Regions from separate parts of the Streptomyces sp. NPDC040410 genome, predicted to be linked through region 1. Evidence: riboswitches for the same ligand, from Rfam matches in the RefSeq annotation. Region 1 holds a riboswitch; the other holds the start of a gene.
What was found. A riboswitch is a leader RNA that binds a small molecule or an ion and turns the genes downstream of it on or off. The one in region 1 is predicted to bind glycine.
Positions count from the first base shown of each region.

Region 2: linked by a shared signal. The riboswitch ahead of gcvP (aminomethyl-transferring glycine dehydrogenase) and the one ahead of gcvT (glycine cleavage system aminomethyltransferase GcvT) in region 1 are both predicted to bind glycine.

Region 1 is NZ_JBVIVK010000018.1:48,601-55,631, reverse strand. Features, by position in the region: gene ACZ562_RS29580 (enhanced serine sensitivity protein SseB C-terminal domain-containing protein) at 71-868, opposite strand; gene ACZ562_RS29575 (enhanced serine sensitivity protein SseB) at 1,066-1,857, opposite strand; gene ACZ562_RS29570 (AAA family ATPase) at 1,928-2,602, opposite strand; glycine riboswitch at 2,775-2,886, shown strand; glycine riboswitch at 2,887-3,003, shown strand; gene gcvT (glycine cleavage system aminomethyltransferase GcvT) at 3,042-4,175, shown strand; gene gcvH (glycine cleavage system protein GcvH) at 4,299-4,676, shown strand; gene ACZ562_RS29555 (serine hydroxymethyltransferase) at 4,691-5,965, shown strand; gene ACZ562_RS29550 (L-serine ammonia-lyase) at 6,048-7,031, shown strand, end outside.
Region 2 is NZ_JBVIVK010000011.1:280,061-287,091, forward strand. Features, by position in the region: gene gcvP (aminomethyl-transferring glycine dehydrogenase) at 1-2,351, opposite strand, end outside; glycine riboswitch at 2,530-2,625, opposite strand; gene ACZ562_RS23185 (PRC-barrel domain-containing protein) at 2,739-3,110, shown strand; gene ACZ562_RS23190 (DNA polymerase IV) at 3,032-4,504, opposite strand; gene ACZ562_RS23195 (MerR family transcriptional regulator) at 4,559-5,203, opposite strand; gene ACZ562_RS23200 (bifunctional nuclease family protein) at 5,416-5,889, opposite strand; gene ftsR (transcriptional regulator FtsR) at 5,974-6,711, opposite strand; gene ACZ562_RS23210 (FHA domain-containing protein) at 6,753-7,031, opposite strand, start outside.

The sequences.
Region 1 (7,031 bases):
TCTACGCGCGCAGACACCCGGGTGTGCGAAGCCACCGCGCCTGGCGGGCCGATCACTGTCCGTCCGACGGTCAGTACCCGCCGTGGACCGGGGGGTAGCCGTACCCGGCCGCGGGGGACTGGGCCGGGGCCGCATGTGCCTCACGGTCGTAGAAGGGGCGGGCGCTCGCCCGCATCCACATCGCGACCGGGTCGTACTCGTCGGACATCGCCACCGTCGACACCGGCAGCCCGTCCGGGACGGCGCCGATGGACTGCTGCATCATCGCGCGCACCGAGTCCACCGCCGGCGGACTGGTGTCGTACGTGTCCAGGCCGATGGCCAGGTACGGCGCCCCGAGCGCGGGCTGCACCCAGGCGCGGCGCAGCGCGCGGACGGCCGGGGTGCGGTGGGCGTTCTGCGCGAGCAGGGCGTAGAACTGCGGAATCTCGATGCCCGGTTCGGACAGCCGGAGCGGGCCGGCGGGCTGACGCTCCAGGCCGGTCGCGATGCGGCGCAGGTCGAGCCACGGAACACCGACGCCCCCGCCGGGGGCGTGCGGGTTCAGCCAGAGACCGTAGTGCTCCGGGTAGAGCGTCCGGGCGACGTCGACTCCGTCGACGACTTCATAGGAGCGGTTCCAGCCGCTGGCCGAGAGTTCCTGGGCAGAGGTGACGCACGGTGCGTAGCCGTGGCCGTCGACCTCCATCCTTCCGTACTGGGCATCGGGTGAACCGGCCTGGCCGTGCCACAGGAGCATCCAGACCTGGCCGGAGGCGGGGGTCGCGAGTGCGCGAAGGAGCGCCTCGTAGGCGTCGTAGCGCCCCGGCGTCACCTGGCGCAGCATGTGCTCGACCTGGCCGGCCGCGGCCGTGCTGCTCGCACTCACCTGGTACCGCCCCCTTGGGAAGACGTAATAGGAATATGGATATGGACAGGGAACCAGCTTAGGTGGCTCCGCGGGCAACGGGCGCCCAGGAGCCCGGGACTTGTTGAACGTTGACGGGTGCGGGTGATTTGTGGCTGATCGCGGCCCCGCGGCGGAGCCGCTCGACGGCACAACCCCGCGCCCCTGCAGAGCGCGTGTCAGTAACCCTGTTGGTAGAAGGGCCGGACGTTCTCGCGCAGCCAGCGGCATACGGGGTCGTCGGCCACGTCCAGCAGGACCAGGTTCACCGGCCACCGCACCGGGACGCGGCCCAGGGCCCGGCCGAGGGCGTCCAGGGGACCGGCGCGCAGGTCGCCCTCCGTCCGGGACAGTTCGACGCCTATGAACATCACCGGGTCGGCCGTCTCGATCGCGGCGAGACAGCGGCGGGCCGTGCGGACGACGCCCGTCTCGGCGAACTCCGCCGACGCGGCGGCCAGGAAGTCCATCGGGTCGTCCTGCCAGTCGGGCTCGAATAGCCGGACCCGGCCGCCGCTCGAGGGCCCGTCCAGCGGGGTCCGTCCGACGCGGCACAGTTCGGCCACGGCCGCCGGCGGCAGCGGCACGCCGACCACGCCTTCGGGGTTGACGGCGATGCCCACCTGCGGCGGCAGACCGCGGGCGAACTCCACGGCGGGCGCGACGGTGTACGACATGTGGGAGCCGGCGACCTGGCGGAACTGCTCCTCGGAGCTGAAGACCGGCACGTACGTCCGGCCCTCGATCTCCATGGTCGGCAGGTCGAGCGGGCCGCTGTGCGGGCCGCCGCCGCTCGGCAGCGGCACCCAGACGAAGCTGCGGCCGAGGACCTCGATGATCCGTCCCCCGGCCGAGGGGATGCCGAGCGAGGCGGAGAGCACCTCCTCCAGCTCGTTGCCGGGCCATCCGCCGTGCGAATGGGGATGCGCCTGCGTGGGGAAGTCCGCGGGGAGATCCACTGGGAAGTCCATCTGTATGACCGCCTGCTGAGAACCACTGCTGTGGCTGGAAAGGCTAACGGGTGGCGGCGTCCACAGGCTCTCAGCCCGTGAAGCCGATCCGGCGCAGCGCGTCCGCGGCGTCCCGGTCCAGCAGCACCGCCGAGCCGCAGCCCTCGGGCAGATCGCCCTGCTCCACGGAGCGCAACAGCCGGGCGGCCGCCGCGCGGTGGCGCAGGAAGGCGTAGCGCGAGACGCCCCGGCCGCGCTCGCGCTGACCTTCCAGCGCGGTGTCCGGCGTGACGTCGAGCAGCAGCAGGTGCAGGCTGCCGCCGCGGCGGCGGGCCGCGCGGGCCAGCCAGCCGCGCACCCACGCCTGCGTACCGCAGTCGTGTACGACGACTCCCTCGCCGGTGCGCAGGGCGCGGCGCAGCCCTGCGTAGTGGGCGAGGCGGACGAGCGGGCGGTAGACCGCGTACGGCAGGAAGCGCGGCATCCGGGCGTCCCAGCGGTCGCGGGTGTCCTGGGAGTCGATACGGGTGCCGCGTACGGTGCGCCGCATGAGCGTGGACTTGCCACTGCCGGGCAGGCCGGTGATCACGACGAGGTCGCCGGGTCCGAAGAGCAGTGCGTGCGGGCTGTGGCCGCCGCGTTCGCGCAGGTCGCGGAGGACGGGTGCCGGGCGTGCGCCGCACGCCTCGCGGCCCGGGGCCGCATGCTGCTCCGGCAGCGCGACGGCCGAGGTCGTGGCGTACGCCGTGGTCCTGTTCACCGTGATCGTCCTCCCCTGGGGTGGGTCACGAGTTCCCTCCCCGTCGAGTGTAAAGAGAAGGTAATACCGGGTGTCTCGCGTTTTCGTGTTCGTCCTGCCACAAGCCGGTTACAGAGGCGGTCTGCCGTGTGCGGGCGAGGCGTGCAATGATGTGCGCGCCAACTGCATACCGGCCGCTTGAATCCGCGCGGGAGAGTTCCCAGCAGTGCTTCACCGAAGCGTCTTGCTGGGGCGCCGAAGGAGCAAGTCCCTCCCTTGAATCTCTCAGGCCCCATTACCGCGCGGGCGAGGCACATCTGAAAAGCGGGCCGCCACGACGGCGGCTCCACCCAAGGTGCAAGCCAGGACCGCTCCCCGAAGGGCCGGTCATGGCGAACCTCTCAGGTTCCGATGACAGATGGGGAGGAACGACCTCGCCCGTCATGCCCTGGGAGACGACCGACCGATGAGCAGCACCGCACCCCGTCACACCGCGCTCGATGCCCTCCATCGTTCGCTCGGCGCGACGATGACCGACTTCGCCGGCTGGGACATGCCCCTGCGCTACGGCTCCGAGCGCGACGAGCACAACGCCGTGCGCACCAAGGCCGGCCTCTTCGACCTCTCGCACATGGGCGAGATCACGGTCACCGGCCCGCAGGCCGGTCGGCTCCTGAACCACGCCCTGGTCGGCGACATCGCCTCCGTCGGCGTCGGCCGCGCCCGCTACACCATGATCTGCCGGGCCGACGGCGGCATCCTCGACGACCTGATCGTCTACCGGCTCGCCGAGACCGAGGCCGGTTCTTCTCACTACATGGTCGTCGCCAACGCCTCCAACGCCCAGGTGGTGCTGGACGCACTGGTGGAGCGCTCCGCCGGCTTCGACGCCGAGGTGCGCGACGACCGGGACGACTACGCGCTCATCGCCGTCCAGGGCCCCGAGTCGCCGGGAATCCTGAAGTCCCTCACCGACGCCGACCTGGACGGCCTCAAGTACTACGCCGGCCTGCCCGGCACGGTCGCCGGCGTCCCTGCGCTGATCGCCCGCACCGGCTACACCGGCGAGGACGGCTTCGAACTGTTCGTCGCCCCCGGTGACGCGGAGAAGCTGTGGCAGGCGCTGACCGAGGCGGGCGCCCCGGCCGGGCTCGTCCCCTGCGGCCTGTCCTGCCGGGACACGCTGCGCCTGGAGGCGGGCATGCCGCTGTACGGGCACGAGCTGACCACGTCGCTCACCCCCTTCGACGCCGGGCTCGGCCGGGTGGTGAAGTTCGAGAAGGAGGGCGACTTCGTGGGGCGCGAGGCGCTGCGGGAGGCCGCCGCCCGGTCCGAGGCGAACCCCCCGCGCGTCCTCGTCGGCCTGGTCGCCGAAGGCCGCCGGGTCCCACGCGCCGGGTACACCGTGGTGGCCGGCGGTGAGGTGGTCGGTGAGGTCACCTCCGGCGCCCCCTCCCCCACGCTGGGCAAGCCGATCGCGATGGCGTACGTCGACGCCGCGCACGCGGCGCCGGGCACCCCCGGGGTCGGCGTGGACATCCGGGGCACCCACGAGCCGTACGAGGTCGTGGCTCTGCCGTTCTACAAGCGGCAGAAGTGACACAGTCGTAGTCGTCACGGCATTGCCGTCCCAGCGTGACGTCGGGCACATCGTGCCTGCTCACGCGCGCTCCCCTCACTCCCCCATTCATCAGCGGTTCCCGCGTACAGGAGAATTCAGGCCATGAGCAACCCCCAGCAGCTGCGCTACAGCAAGGAGCACGAGTGGCTGTCGGCCGCCGAGGACGGCGTCGCGACGGTCGGCATCACGGAGCACGCGGCCAACGCGCTCGGCGACGTGGTCTTCGTCCAGCTCCCGGAGGTCGGTGACACGCTGTCCGCGGGCGAGACCTGCGGCGAACTGGAGTCGACCAAGTCCGTGTCGGACCTGTACTCCCCCGTCTCCGGTGAGGTCACCGAGGTCAACGAGGACGTCGTCAACGACCCGTCGCTGGTGAACTCCGCCCCCTTCGAGGGCGGGTGGCTGTTCAAGGTACGCGTCGCGGAGGAGCCGGCCGACCTGCTCTCCGCCGACGAGTACACCGCCTTTTCCGCCGGCTGAGGAGTCGTAGCCCCATGTCCGACCACACGTCCGTTCTGAACACGCCCCTGCACGAGCTGGACCCGGACGTCGCCGCCGCGGTCGACGCCGAGCTGCGGCGCCAGCAGTCCACGCTCGAGATGATCGCCTCGGAGAACTTCGCCCCGCTCGCGGTCATGGAGGCGCAGGGCTCGGTTCTCACCAACAAGTACGCCGAGGGCTACCCCGGCCGTCGCTACTACGGCGGCTGCGAGCACGTCGACGTCGCCGAGCAGATCGCCATCGACCGGGTGAAGGAGCTGTTCGGCGCCGAGTACGCCAACGTGCAGCCTCACTCGGGCGCCTCCGCCAACCAGGCGGCGCTGTTCGCGCTGGCCCAGCCCGGCGACACCATCCTCGGGCTCGACCTCGCCCACGGCGGTCACCTGACCCACGGGATGCGGCTCAACTTCTCCGGCAAGCAGTTCAACGTGGTCGCGTACCACGTGGACGACGCCGGCCTCGTCGACATGGCCGAGGTCGAGCGGCTCGCCAAGGAGCACCGGCCGAAGGTGATCATCGCCGGCTGGTCGGCGTACCCGCGGCAGCTGGACTTCGCCGAGTTCCGCCGGATCGCCGACGAGGTCGAGGCGTACCTGTGGGTCGACATGGCGCACTTCGCGGGCCTGGTCGCGGCCGGCCTCCACCCCAACCCGGTGGACTACGCGGACGTCGTCACCTCCACCACCCACAAGACGCTGGGCGGCCCGCGCGGCGGCATCATCCTCGCCAGGCAGGACTTCGCCAAGAAGCTGAACTCGTCCGTCTTCCCGGGCTTCCAGGGCGGTCCGCTGGAGCACGTGATCGCGGCCAAGGCGGTCTCCTTCAAGGTCGCCGCCTCGGAGGAGTTCAAGGAGCGCCAGCGCCGTACGGTCGACGGCGCGCGGATCCTCGCCGAGCGTCTCACCGCGCCGGACGCCCGCGAGGCCGGCGTCAACGTCCTGTCCGGCGGCACCGACGTCCACCTCATCCTGGTGGACCTGCGCGAGTCCGAGCTGGACGGCCGGCAGGCCGAGGACCGCCTCCACGAGGTCGGTATCACGGTCAACCGCAACGCGGTCCCGGACGACCCGCGTCCGCCGATGGTGACATCGGGTCTGCGGATCGGCACTCCGGCCCTCGCCACCCGCGGTTTCACGCCCGAGGACTTCGCCGAGGTCGCGGACGTCATCGCGGAGACGCTCAAGCCGTCCTACGACGCGCAGGGCCTGAAGGCCCGGGTCAAGGCGCTGGCCGACAAGCACCCGCTGTACCCCGGTCTGAACAAGTAGTTCTTTTCTGTGGGGTGCCCCGCACACTCGTGAGTGGGCGGGGCACCCCGACCCCCGCACCGCCCCGTCCTGAGGAGTCACCGTGGCCATCTCGGTCTTCGACCTGTTCTCGATCGGCATCGGCCCGTCCAGCTCCCACACGGTCGGCCCGATGCGCGCGGCGCGCATGTTCGCCCGCCGGCTGCGCAACGAGGGTCTGCTGGACTCCGCCGCGTCGGTCCGGGCCGAGCTGTACGGCTCGCTCGGCGCGACCGGACACGGCCACGGCACGCCCAAGGCGGTGCTGCTCGGCCTGGAGGGCGCCTCGCCGCGGACGGTGGACGTGGAGACGGCCGACCAGCGGGTCGAGGACATCAAGGCGGCCGGCCGCATCCGTCTGCTCGGCAAGCGCGAGATCCCCTTCTCCTTCGACGACGACCTGGTCCTGCACCGCCGCAAGGCGCTCCCGTACCACGCCAACGGCATGACCCTGTGGGCGTACGGCGCATCCGGGGCCGAACTGCTGTCGAGGACGTACTACTCGGTGGGCGGCGGCTTCGTCGTCGACGAGGAGGCGGTGGGCGCGGACCGCATCAAGCTGGACGACACGGCCCTCAAATACCCCTTCCGTACGGGCGACGAGCTGCTGCGGCTGACGAAGGAGACCGGCCTGTCCATCTCGTCGCTGATGCTGGAGAACGAGCGGGCCTGGCGCACGGAGGAGGAGATCCGGACGGGTCTCCTGGAGATCTGGCAGGTGATGCGGGCGTGCGTGTCGCGCGGCATGTCCCGCGAGGGCATCCTGCCGGGCGGCCTGAAGGTACGGCGCAGGGCCGCCGTGTCGGCCCGCCAACTGCGCGCCGAGGGCGACCCGCTGGCGCACGCCATGGAGTGGATCACGCTCTACGCGATGGCGGTCAACGAGGAGAACGCGGCCGGCGGCCGCGTGGTGACGGCCCCCACGAACGGAGCGGCGGGAATCATCCCCGCCGTACTCCACTACTACATCGACTTCGTGCCTGGCGCCGACGAGGACGGGGTGGTCCGCTTCCTGCTCGCCGCCGGCGCCATCGGCATGCTCTTCAAG
Region 2 (7,031 bases), on a different contig from region 1:
TGCGTGGCCCGCTTGAGCCCTTCGCCGCCCATGAGCCGGACGTACGCCCACGAGATCGGCAGTATGCCCGCGGAACCCCAGGGCGCGGCCGAGATCGGGCCGACGCCCGTCTCCGGCCCGGCGGCGGGCTGCAGCGGGTGGTTCGGCAGGTACGGCGCCAGGTGCGCGCGTACACCGACCGGGCCGACGCCCGGACCGCCGCCGCCGTGCGGGATGCAGAACGTCTTGTGCAGGTTGAGATGGGAGACGTCACCACCGAAGTGGCCCGGTTTGGCGAGTCCCACCAGCGCGTTGAGGTTGGCGCCGTCGACGTACACCTGCCCGCCGGCCTCGTGCACCTGGGCACAGATGTCGGTGACGTGCTCCTCGAACACGCCGTGTGTCGACGGGTACGTGATCATCAGTACCGAGAGCCGGTCGCGGTACTGCTCGATCTTCGCGCGAAGGTCCGCCACGTCGATCTCGCCGTCCTCTGCGGTCTTCACGACGACGACCTTCATGCCGGCCATGACGGCGCTGGCGGCGTTGGTGCCGTGCGCGGAGGACGGGATGAGGCAGACGGTGCGCTGCTCGTCGCCGTTGGCGCGGTGGTACCCGCGTACGGCGAGCAGGCCCGCCAGCTCGCCCTGCGAACCGGCGTTGGGCTGGAGCGACACCTTGTCGTACCCGGTGACCTCGGCGAGCCGCTCCTCCAGCTCACGGATGAGCGTCAGATAGCCCTCCGCCTGCTCGGCGGGCGCGAAGGGGTGCAGCTGCCCGAACTCGGGCCAGGTGACCGGCTCCATCTCCGTGGTCGCGTTGAGCTTCATGGTGCAGGAGCCCAGCGGGATCATGCCGCGGTCGAGCGCGTAGTCGCGGTCGGCGAGCCTGCGCAGGTAGCGCAGCATCGCGGTCTCGGAGCGGTGCTTGTGGAAGACGGGGTGGGTCAGGTAGTCGTCGGTGCGCAGCAGCGTGTCCGGAAGGACGTCCTGCGTCGCCGCGTCCAGCGCCTCGATGTCGCCCTCGACGCCGAAGGCGGCCCACACGGCACCGAGCTGGGCGCGCGCGGTGGTCTCGTCACAGGCGATCGACACACGGTCGGCGTCGACGAGGTACAGGTTGACGCCGTTCTCCCGCGCGGTCGCGACGACATCGGCGGCGCGTCCGGGGACCCTGGCGGTGAGGGTGTCGAAGTAGGAGCCGTGGACGATCTCGACGCCGCCGGCCTCGAGCCCCGCGGCGAGGATCGTGGCGTACCGGTGCGTGCGCAGGGCGATGGCCTTCAGGCCCTCCGGCCCGTGGTAGACGGCGTACATGCCCGCCATCACCGCGAGCAGCACCTGCGCGGTGCAGATGTTGCTGGTGGCCTTCTCCCGGCGGATGTGCTGCTCGCGGGTCTGCAGGGCGAGCCGGTAGGCCTTGTTGCCGTCCGCGTCCACCGAGACGCCGACGAGCCGCCCGGGCAGGCTGCGCGCGAACTTCTCGTGCACCGCCATGTAGCCGGCGTGCGGCCCGCCGAAGCCCATCGGCACGCCGAAACGCTGCGTCGTACCGACCGCGATGTCCGCGCCGAGCTCACCGGGCGACTTCAGCAGCGTGAGCGCGAGCAGGTCGGCCGCGACGGTCACCAGCGCGCCGAGTCCGTGCGCCTGCTCGATCACCGTCCTGATGTCACGTACGGCACCGGAGGCACCCGGGTACTGGACGAGCACGCCGTTGATCTCCCGCCCGGCGACCTCGGCCGGAATGCCCTCGCTGAGGTCGGCGACGACGACCTCGACGCCGGTCGGCTCGGCGCGGGTCTCGATCACGGCGATGGTCTGCGGCAGCGCGTCCGCGTCGACCAGGAAGAGGCCCTTCTTGTTCTTGCCCATGCGCCGGGACAGCGCCATCGCCTCCGCCGCCGCGGTGCCCTCGTCGAGCAGTGAGGCACCGGAGGTCGGCAGGCCGGTGAGCTCGGCGACCATGGTCTGGAAGTTCAGCAGGGCCTCGAGCCGTCCCTGGGAGATCTCCGGCTGGTAGGGCGTGTAGGCCGTGTACCAGGCCGGGTTCTCCATCACGTTGCGCAGGATCACCGGCGGCGTGAAGGTCCCGTGGTATCCGAGCCCGATCATCGGGTCCAGGACCTGGTTGCGGTCGGCCAGCGAACGCAGCTCGGCCAGCACCTCGGACTCGGTGCGCGCGCTCGGCAGGTCCAGCGCGTCGGCGTTCTTGATCACATCCGGGACCGCGGCGGCGGTGAGCTCGTCGAGGGAGCCGTAGCCGACCTGCGCGAGCATCTTGGCCCGGGCCTCGTGGTCAGGGCCGATGTGGCGCTGCTCGAAGGGGATTCCCTGTTCGAGCTCGGAGAGCGGAATGCGATGGGCGGTCATTGCGGAGGCCTCCTGGTCTTACACGACCTTCGAGGGGCACCACGGCACGGGTACCCGGACGGCCTCCCCCTCTGTCATTTCAACCTGAGAGCTTCACCGGACCGCCCGAGGGCTCTCCCGGCTTTCACCGTCGGTGAGAGCGGAAGCCGTCGACAACCGCCCTGCTTTCCAGAGTGACCTCGTCCGTGCGGTACGTGGGCCTGAGAGATTCCGGGGAGGATTTGCTCCTTCGGCGCCTCCGATGGTGTCTGGAGGACTCTCCCGCACAGGGTCAGCAGCCGCTTGCCAGCCTACCAGCGAGGTCAACGCCGAGCCTTCGAGTGGCCACCTTCCTGAATGTGCTCTTTTGTAGTGCTTACGGATGAGTTGCGACCAATTGGAGGGACCGTGCAGACCGACATCGATCCGCGCAACCTGATCGGCCGCAAGGCGTTCGACCGCAACGGCACCAAGATCGGCACCATCGACGAGGTGTACCTCGACGACGCGACCGGAGAGCCGGAGTGGGCAGCCATACGGACCGGCCTGTTCAGCAGGGACGCCTTCGTGCCCCTGGAGCCCAGTGAACTGGTCGAGGGCACCCTGAAGGTGCCGTTCGACCGGGCCCTGATCAAGGACGCCCCGGACTTCGGCGTCGGACGGCACCTCTCACCGGAACAGGAACTGCAGCTCTACCATCACTACGGCCTCGACGTGGCCGCTCCTCCCCCGTTCCCGGACCGCGACTTCGGCAAGGTCGCGGGCTCGGACGAGTCCTGAGGCACCGCGGTCTCCGGGCCTTCGGGTCTTCGCGCCACCAGTGGCATGTCCGACGCGTGCGCGACGTGCGGTACCAGCGGCAGCGGATCCGCCGGTTCCAGATCCGGGTCGCCGACCCGGAAGGTCCGTACGCGCCCGGGGTCCGAGTCGGGCGTCTCGAACCGCACGGTGACCCTGCCGAGGCCGCTGCCCTGCACCCATCCGTGCCCGTACTCGGCATGCCGCACGTCGTGCCCCGCCGGCCACCGTCGCTCCGCGGGCGTCTCCTGTTCCTCGACGGGCCGGTCCTCGCCCTCCTCCTCCGGATGGTCCGCCCGCTCCCCCGCCGCCTGCGCGAACAGGTCCTCCTGCGTATAGTCCGCGAGCCCGCTGACGCCCACCCCGAGCAGCCGTACGCCGCCCGTCGTGTCCACCGCGTCCAGCAACCGGGCCGCGGCCTCCCGCACCACCGCCGGGTCGTCCGTGGGCCCGCGCAGGGTTTCCGAGCGGGTCAAGGTGGAGAAGTCGTAGCGCCGCACCTTCAGCACGATGGTCCGTCCCGACAGCCCGGCCCCGCGCAGCCGCCGTACGCAGCGGTCCGCCAGCCGCTGCACCTCCAGCCCCACCCGCACCCGGTCGTGGATGTCCACGTCGTAGGTGTCCTCGACCGACACCGACTTCGTCTCCCGCTCGGCCACCACGGGCCGCTCGTCGTGCGCCAGCGCCATGGCGTACAAGGCGTGCCCGTGGGCCTTGCCCAGCAGCCGTACGAGCTCGTCCTCGCCCGCCTCGGCGATCTCGTCGACCGTGGTGATCCCGGCCCGCCGCAGATGATCGCCCGTCGCCGGCCCCACCCCCGGCAGCGTCCGCACCGACATCGGCCCGAGCATGGCCCGCTCGGTCCCCGGCTCGATCAGCACCAGCCCGTCCGGCTTGGCCTGCTCCGACGCGATCTTCGCGAGCATCTTGGAGGCGGCGAGCCCCACGGATCCCGTCAGCCCCGTGACAGCCCGTATCTCCGCGCGCAGCCTGACGCCTGCCAGCCGGGCCGACGCCTCGTCCCACGCCGCTCCCCCGGCCTCCAGGTCCACGAACGCCTCGTCCAGGCTCAACGGCTCCACGAGCGGTGACAGCGAGCGCAGGAGCCGCATCACCTGCTCGCTGATCGACTTGTAGAAGCCGAAGCGCGGCACGAGATACGCGGCGTTCGGGGCCAGCCGGCGAGCCTGGGCCATGGGCATCGCCGAATGGACACCGAACACGCGGGCCTCGTACGAAGCGGTGGCCACCACTCCGCGCGGCCCCAGCCCGCCCACGACGACGGCCTTCCCGCGCAGGCTCGGCTTGGATGCCTGCTCCGCCGAGGCGAAGAAGGCATCCATGTCGAGATGCAGGATCGTGGGCGCGGTTCTCACATCTCCGATGCTGCCCTACGCCACTGACAATGCCGCCGGAAGAGCCGGGGGGTCTCAGACCGCCCGGTTGCGCCGCCGCGCCAACTCGTCCGCGGGGTTCTGTCCGACCAGGGTCTCGCCGGTGTCGACCCGCTCGCCGTGCAGCTGCGACAGCGCGCTTTCCACGTCCCGCCACACCACACCCACGGCGATACCGAAGATGCCCTGACCGCCCTGCAGCAGCGCGTGGACCTCGTCGGGCGAGGTGCACTCGTAGACCGTGGCGCCGTCGCTCATCAGGGTCATGCGCCCCAGGTCGCGGAAACCGCGTTCCCTGAGGTGCAGCACGGCGGTGCGGATGTTCTGCAGCGACACACCGGTGTCGAGGAAACGCTTGACGATCTTCAGGACCACTACGTCCCGGAAGCTGTACAGACGCTGCGTCCCAGACCCGTAGGCCGGGCGCACGCTCGGCTCGACGAGGCCCGTGCGGGCCCAGTAGTCCAATTGCCGATAGGTGATTCCGGCGGCCGCGCAGGCCGTCGGGCCCCGGTAGCCGATCTCCTCGGACGCCATGGACGTCGCCCCTCCGCTGGTCGGCACGGCCGCCGGTCGCTGCGGAGCGTGGTCGGCCGCGCTGCTGTGAAGCGGGTACGGACCGCTCGCCCCGAGACTGCGTCCGGGAGCACCCCCAGCCATACCGTCGCCGCTGCTTCTCACGCCGACCTCCGTCCTTGACCTGCCTCCTCGAAGGTAGGCAGTCACCAGGGGTGCGTCAACGATCGCCACACTCGGCACGCCGAGTGATAATCACCCTAGGAGTGGTTTCCCGTACCCCGCCGCGGGGAAAGGCTAGCCGAATGCGCTCGGAGGGGGTCGCAGGACGCTCTCACAAGCCCCCGGCAAATGCCGGCCTTCGAGCCGTGCACGACTCACTGGCTGCTGGTGCCGAAGTCCTCAGGAGAGATCTGGTCGAGGAACTCGCGGAACTTCTCCACTTCGTCCTCCTGCTCGTCCGGGATCGCGATGCCGGCGTCGTCGAGCACGCCGTCGCTGCCGTAGATCGGCGTCCCGGTGCGCAGCGCCAGCGCTATGGCGTCGGACGGGCGGGCGCTCACCTCGACCCCGCTGGCGAAGACCAGCTCCGCGTAGAAGACGCCCTCACGAAGGTCCGTGATGCGCACTTCGGTGAGCTCCTGGCCGACGGCCTCCAGCACGTCCTTGAACAGGTCGTGGGTCAGCGGTCGCGCCGGAGCCATGCCCTGCTGGGCGAAGGCGATGGCCGTGGCCTCCCCCGGCCCGATCCAGATGGGGAGGTAGCGGTCGCCTCCCACTTCACGCAGGAGCACGATCGGTTGGTTGGAGGGCATTTCGACCCGGACACCTACGACATCGAGCTCGTTCACACAGCAACCCTAGGCCGTGCCCGGGATGTTTGGGTAGTCGGGCCGGTATCGCGTGGCCGATCCGGCCTCCCCAGGCCCGCCGCCTCAGGGCAGACGCACCCCGAGCGCCATCTGCACCAGTGCCGCGTGCAGCTTCACGGTGAGCCCCGCCAGTTCCTTTGTGCGGGCCTCCGCATGTGCCCTGGTCTGCGGGTTGCGGTGCCGCTTCAGCGGTGCCACCACCTGGTCGACGAGCCCGGCCTCACGGTCTGCGGCGGCCTTCATCACCCGAAGGTGCCGCGGCTCGATCCCGAACCGCCCCAGCTCGGCGACCAGCGACGCCACCGTCACCGCCTCGGCGTCGTACGAACCGTCCGGAAGCGGCGTGATGAGTCCGTAGGACTCCCATTCCTCGAACTCCTGCTCCCCGACCTCGGCGGCGGCGAGCAGCTCGGCCCGTCCGATGCGGGCCGCCGTCGGCACGTCGGACGCCTCCACGACGGCGTCGCCGTCACGCTGGCGGCTCACGGCCGGCAGCTGCACGGCCTCGCCGCGCTCCATGGCGTCCAGGTGCTCCCGGATCACCTTGAGCGGCAGATAGTGGTCCCGCTGCATCCGCAGGACGTGGCCGAGCCGCTCGACATCGTGCGCGCTGAACTTGCGGTACCCCGAGGGCGCGCGCTGCGGCTCGATGAGCCCCTCCGACTCCAGGAAGCGGATCTTGGAGATGGTGACTTCGGGAAACTCGTCGCGCAGCACGTTCAGAACCGTGCCGATGCTCATCAGCCCACTGTCCGCGGCGGCGGTACCGTGCCCGGCACCGCCGCTCGGTGATTGAAGCATGGACCTTCCCTGGGGTCCCCCCGGACGGAGTCCGGGGAGGTTCAGTAGCCCCGCTGGCTCGCGTAGAAGACCAGCCGGTACTTGCCGATCTGCACCTCGTCACCGTTCGACAGGGCGACCTGGTCGATCCGCTCTCGGTTGACGTACGTACCGTTCAGACTGCCCACGTCGGCCACCGTGAACGAGCCGTCCGGACTGCGGCGGAACTCCACGTGCCGTCGGGAGACCGTCACGTCGTCCAGGAAGATGTCGCTCTGCGGATGACGCCCGGCCGTGGTCAGCTCGCCGTCCAGCAGGAAGCGGCTGCCCGAGTTCGGCCC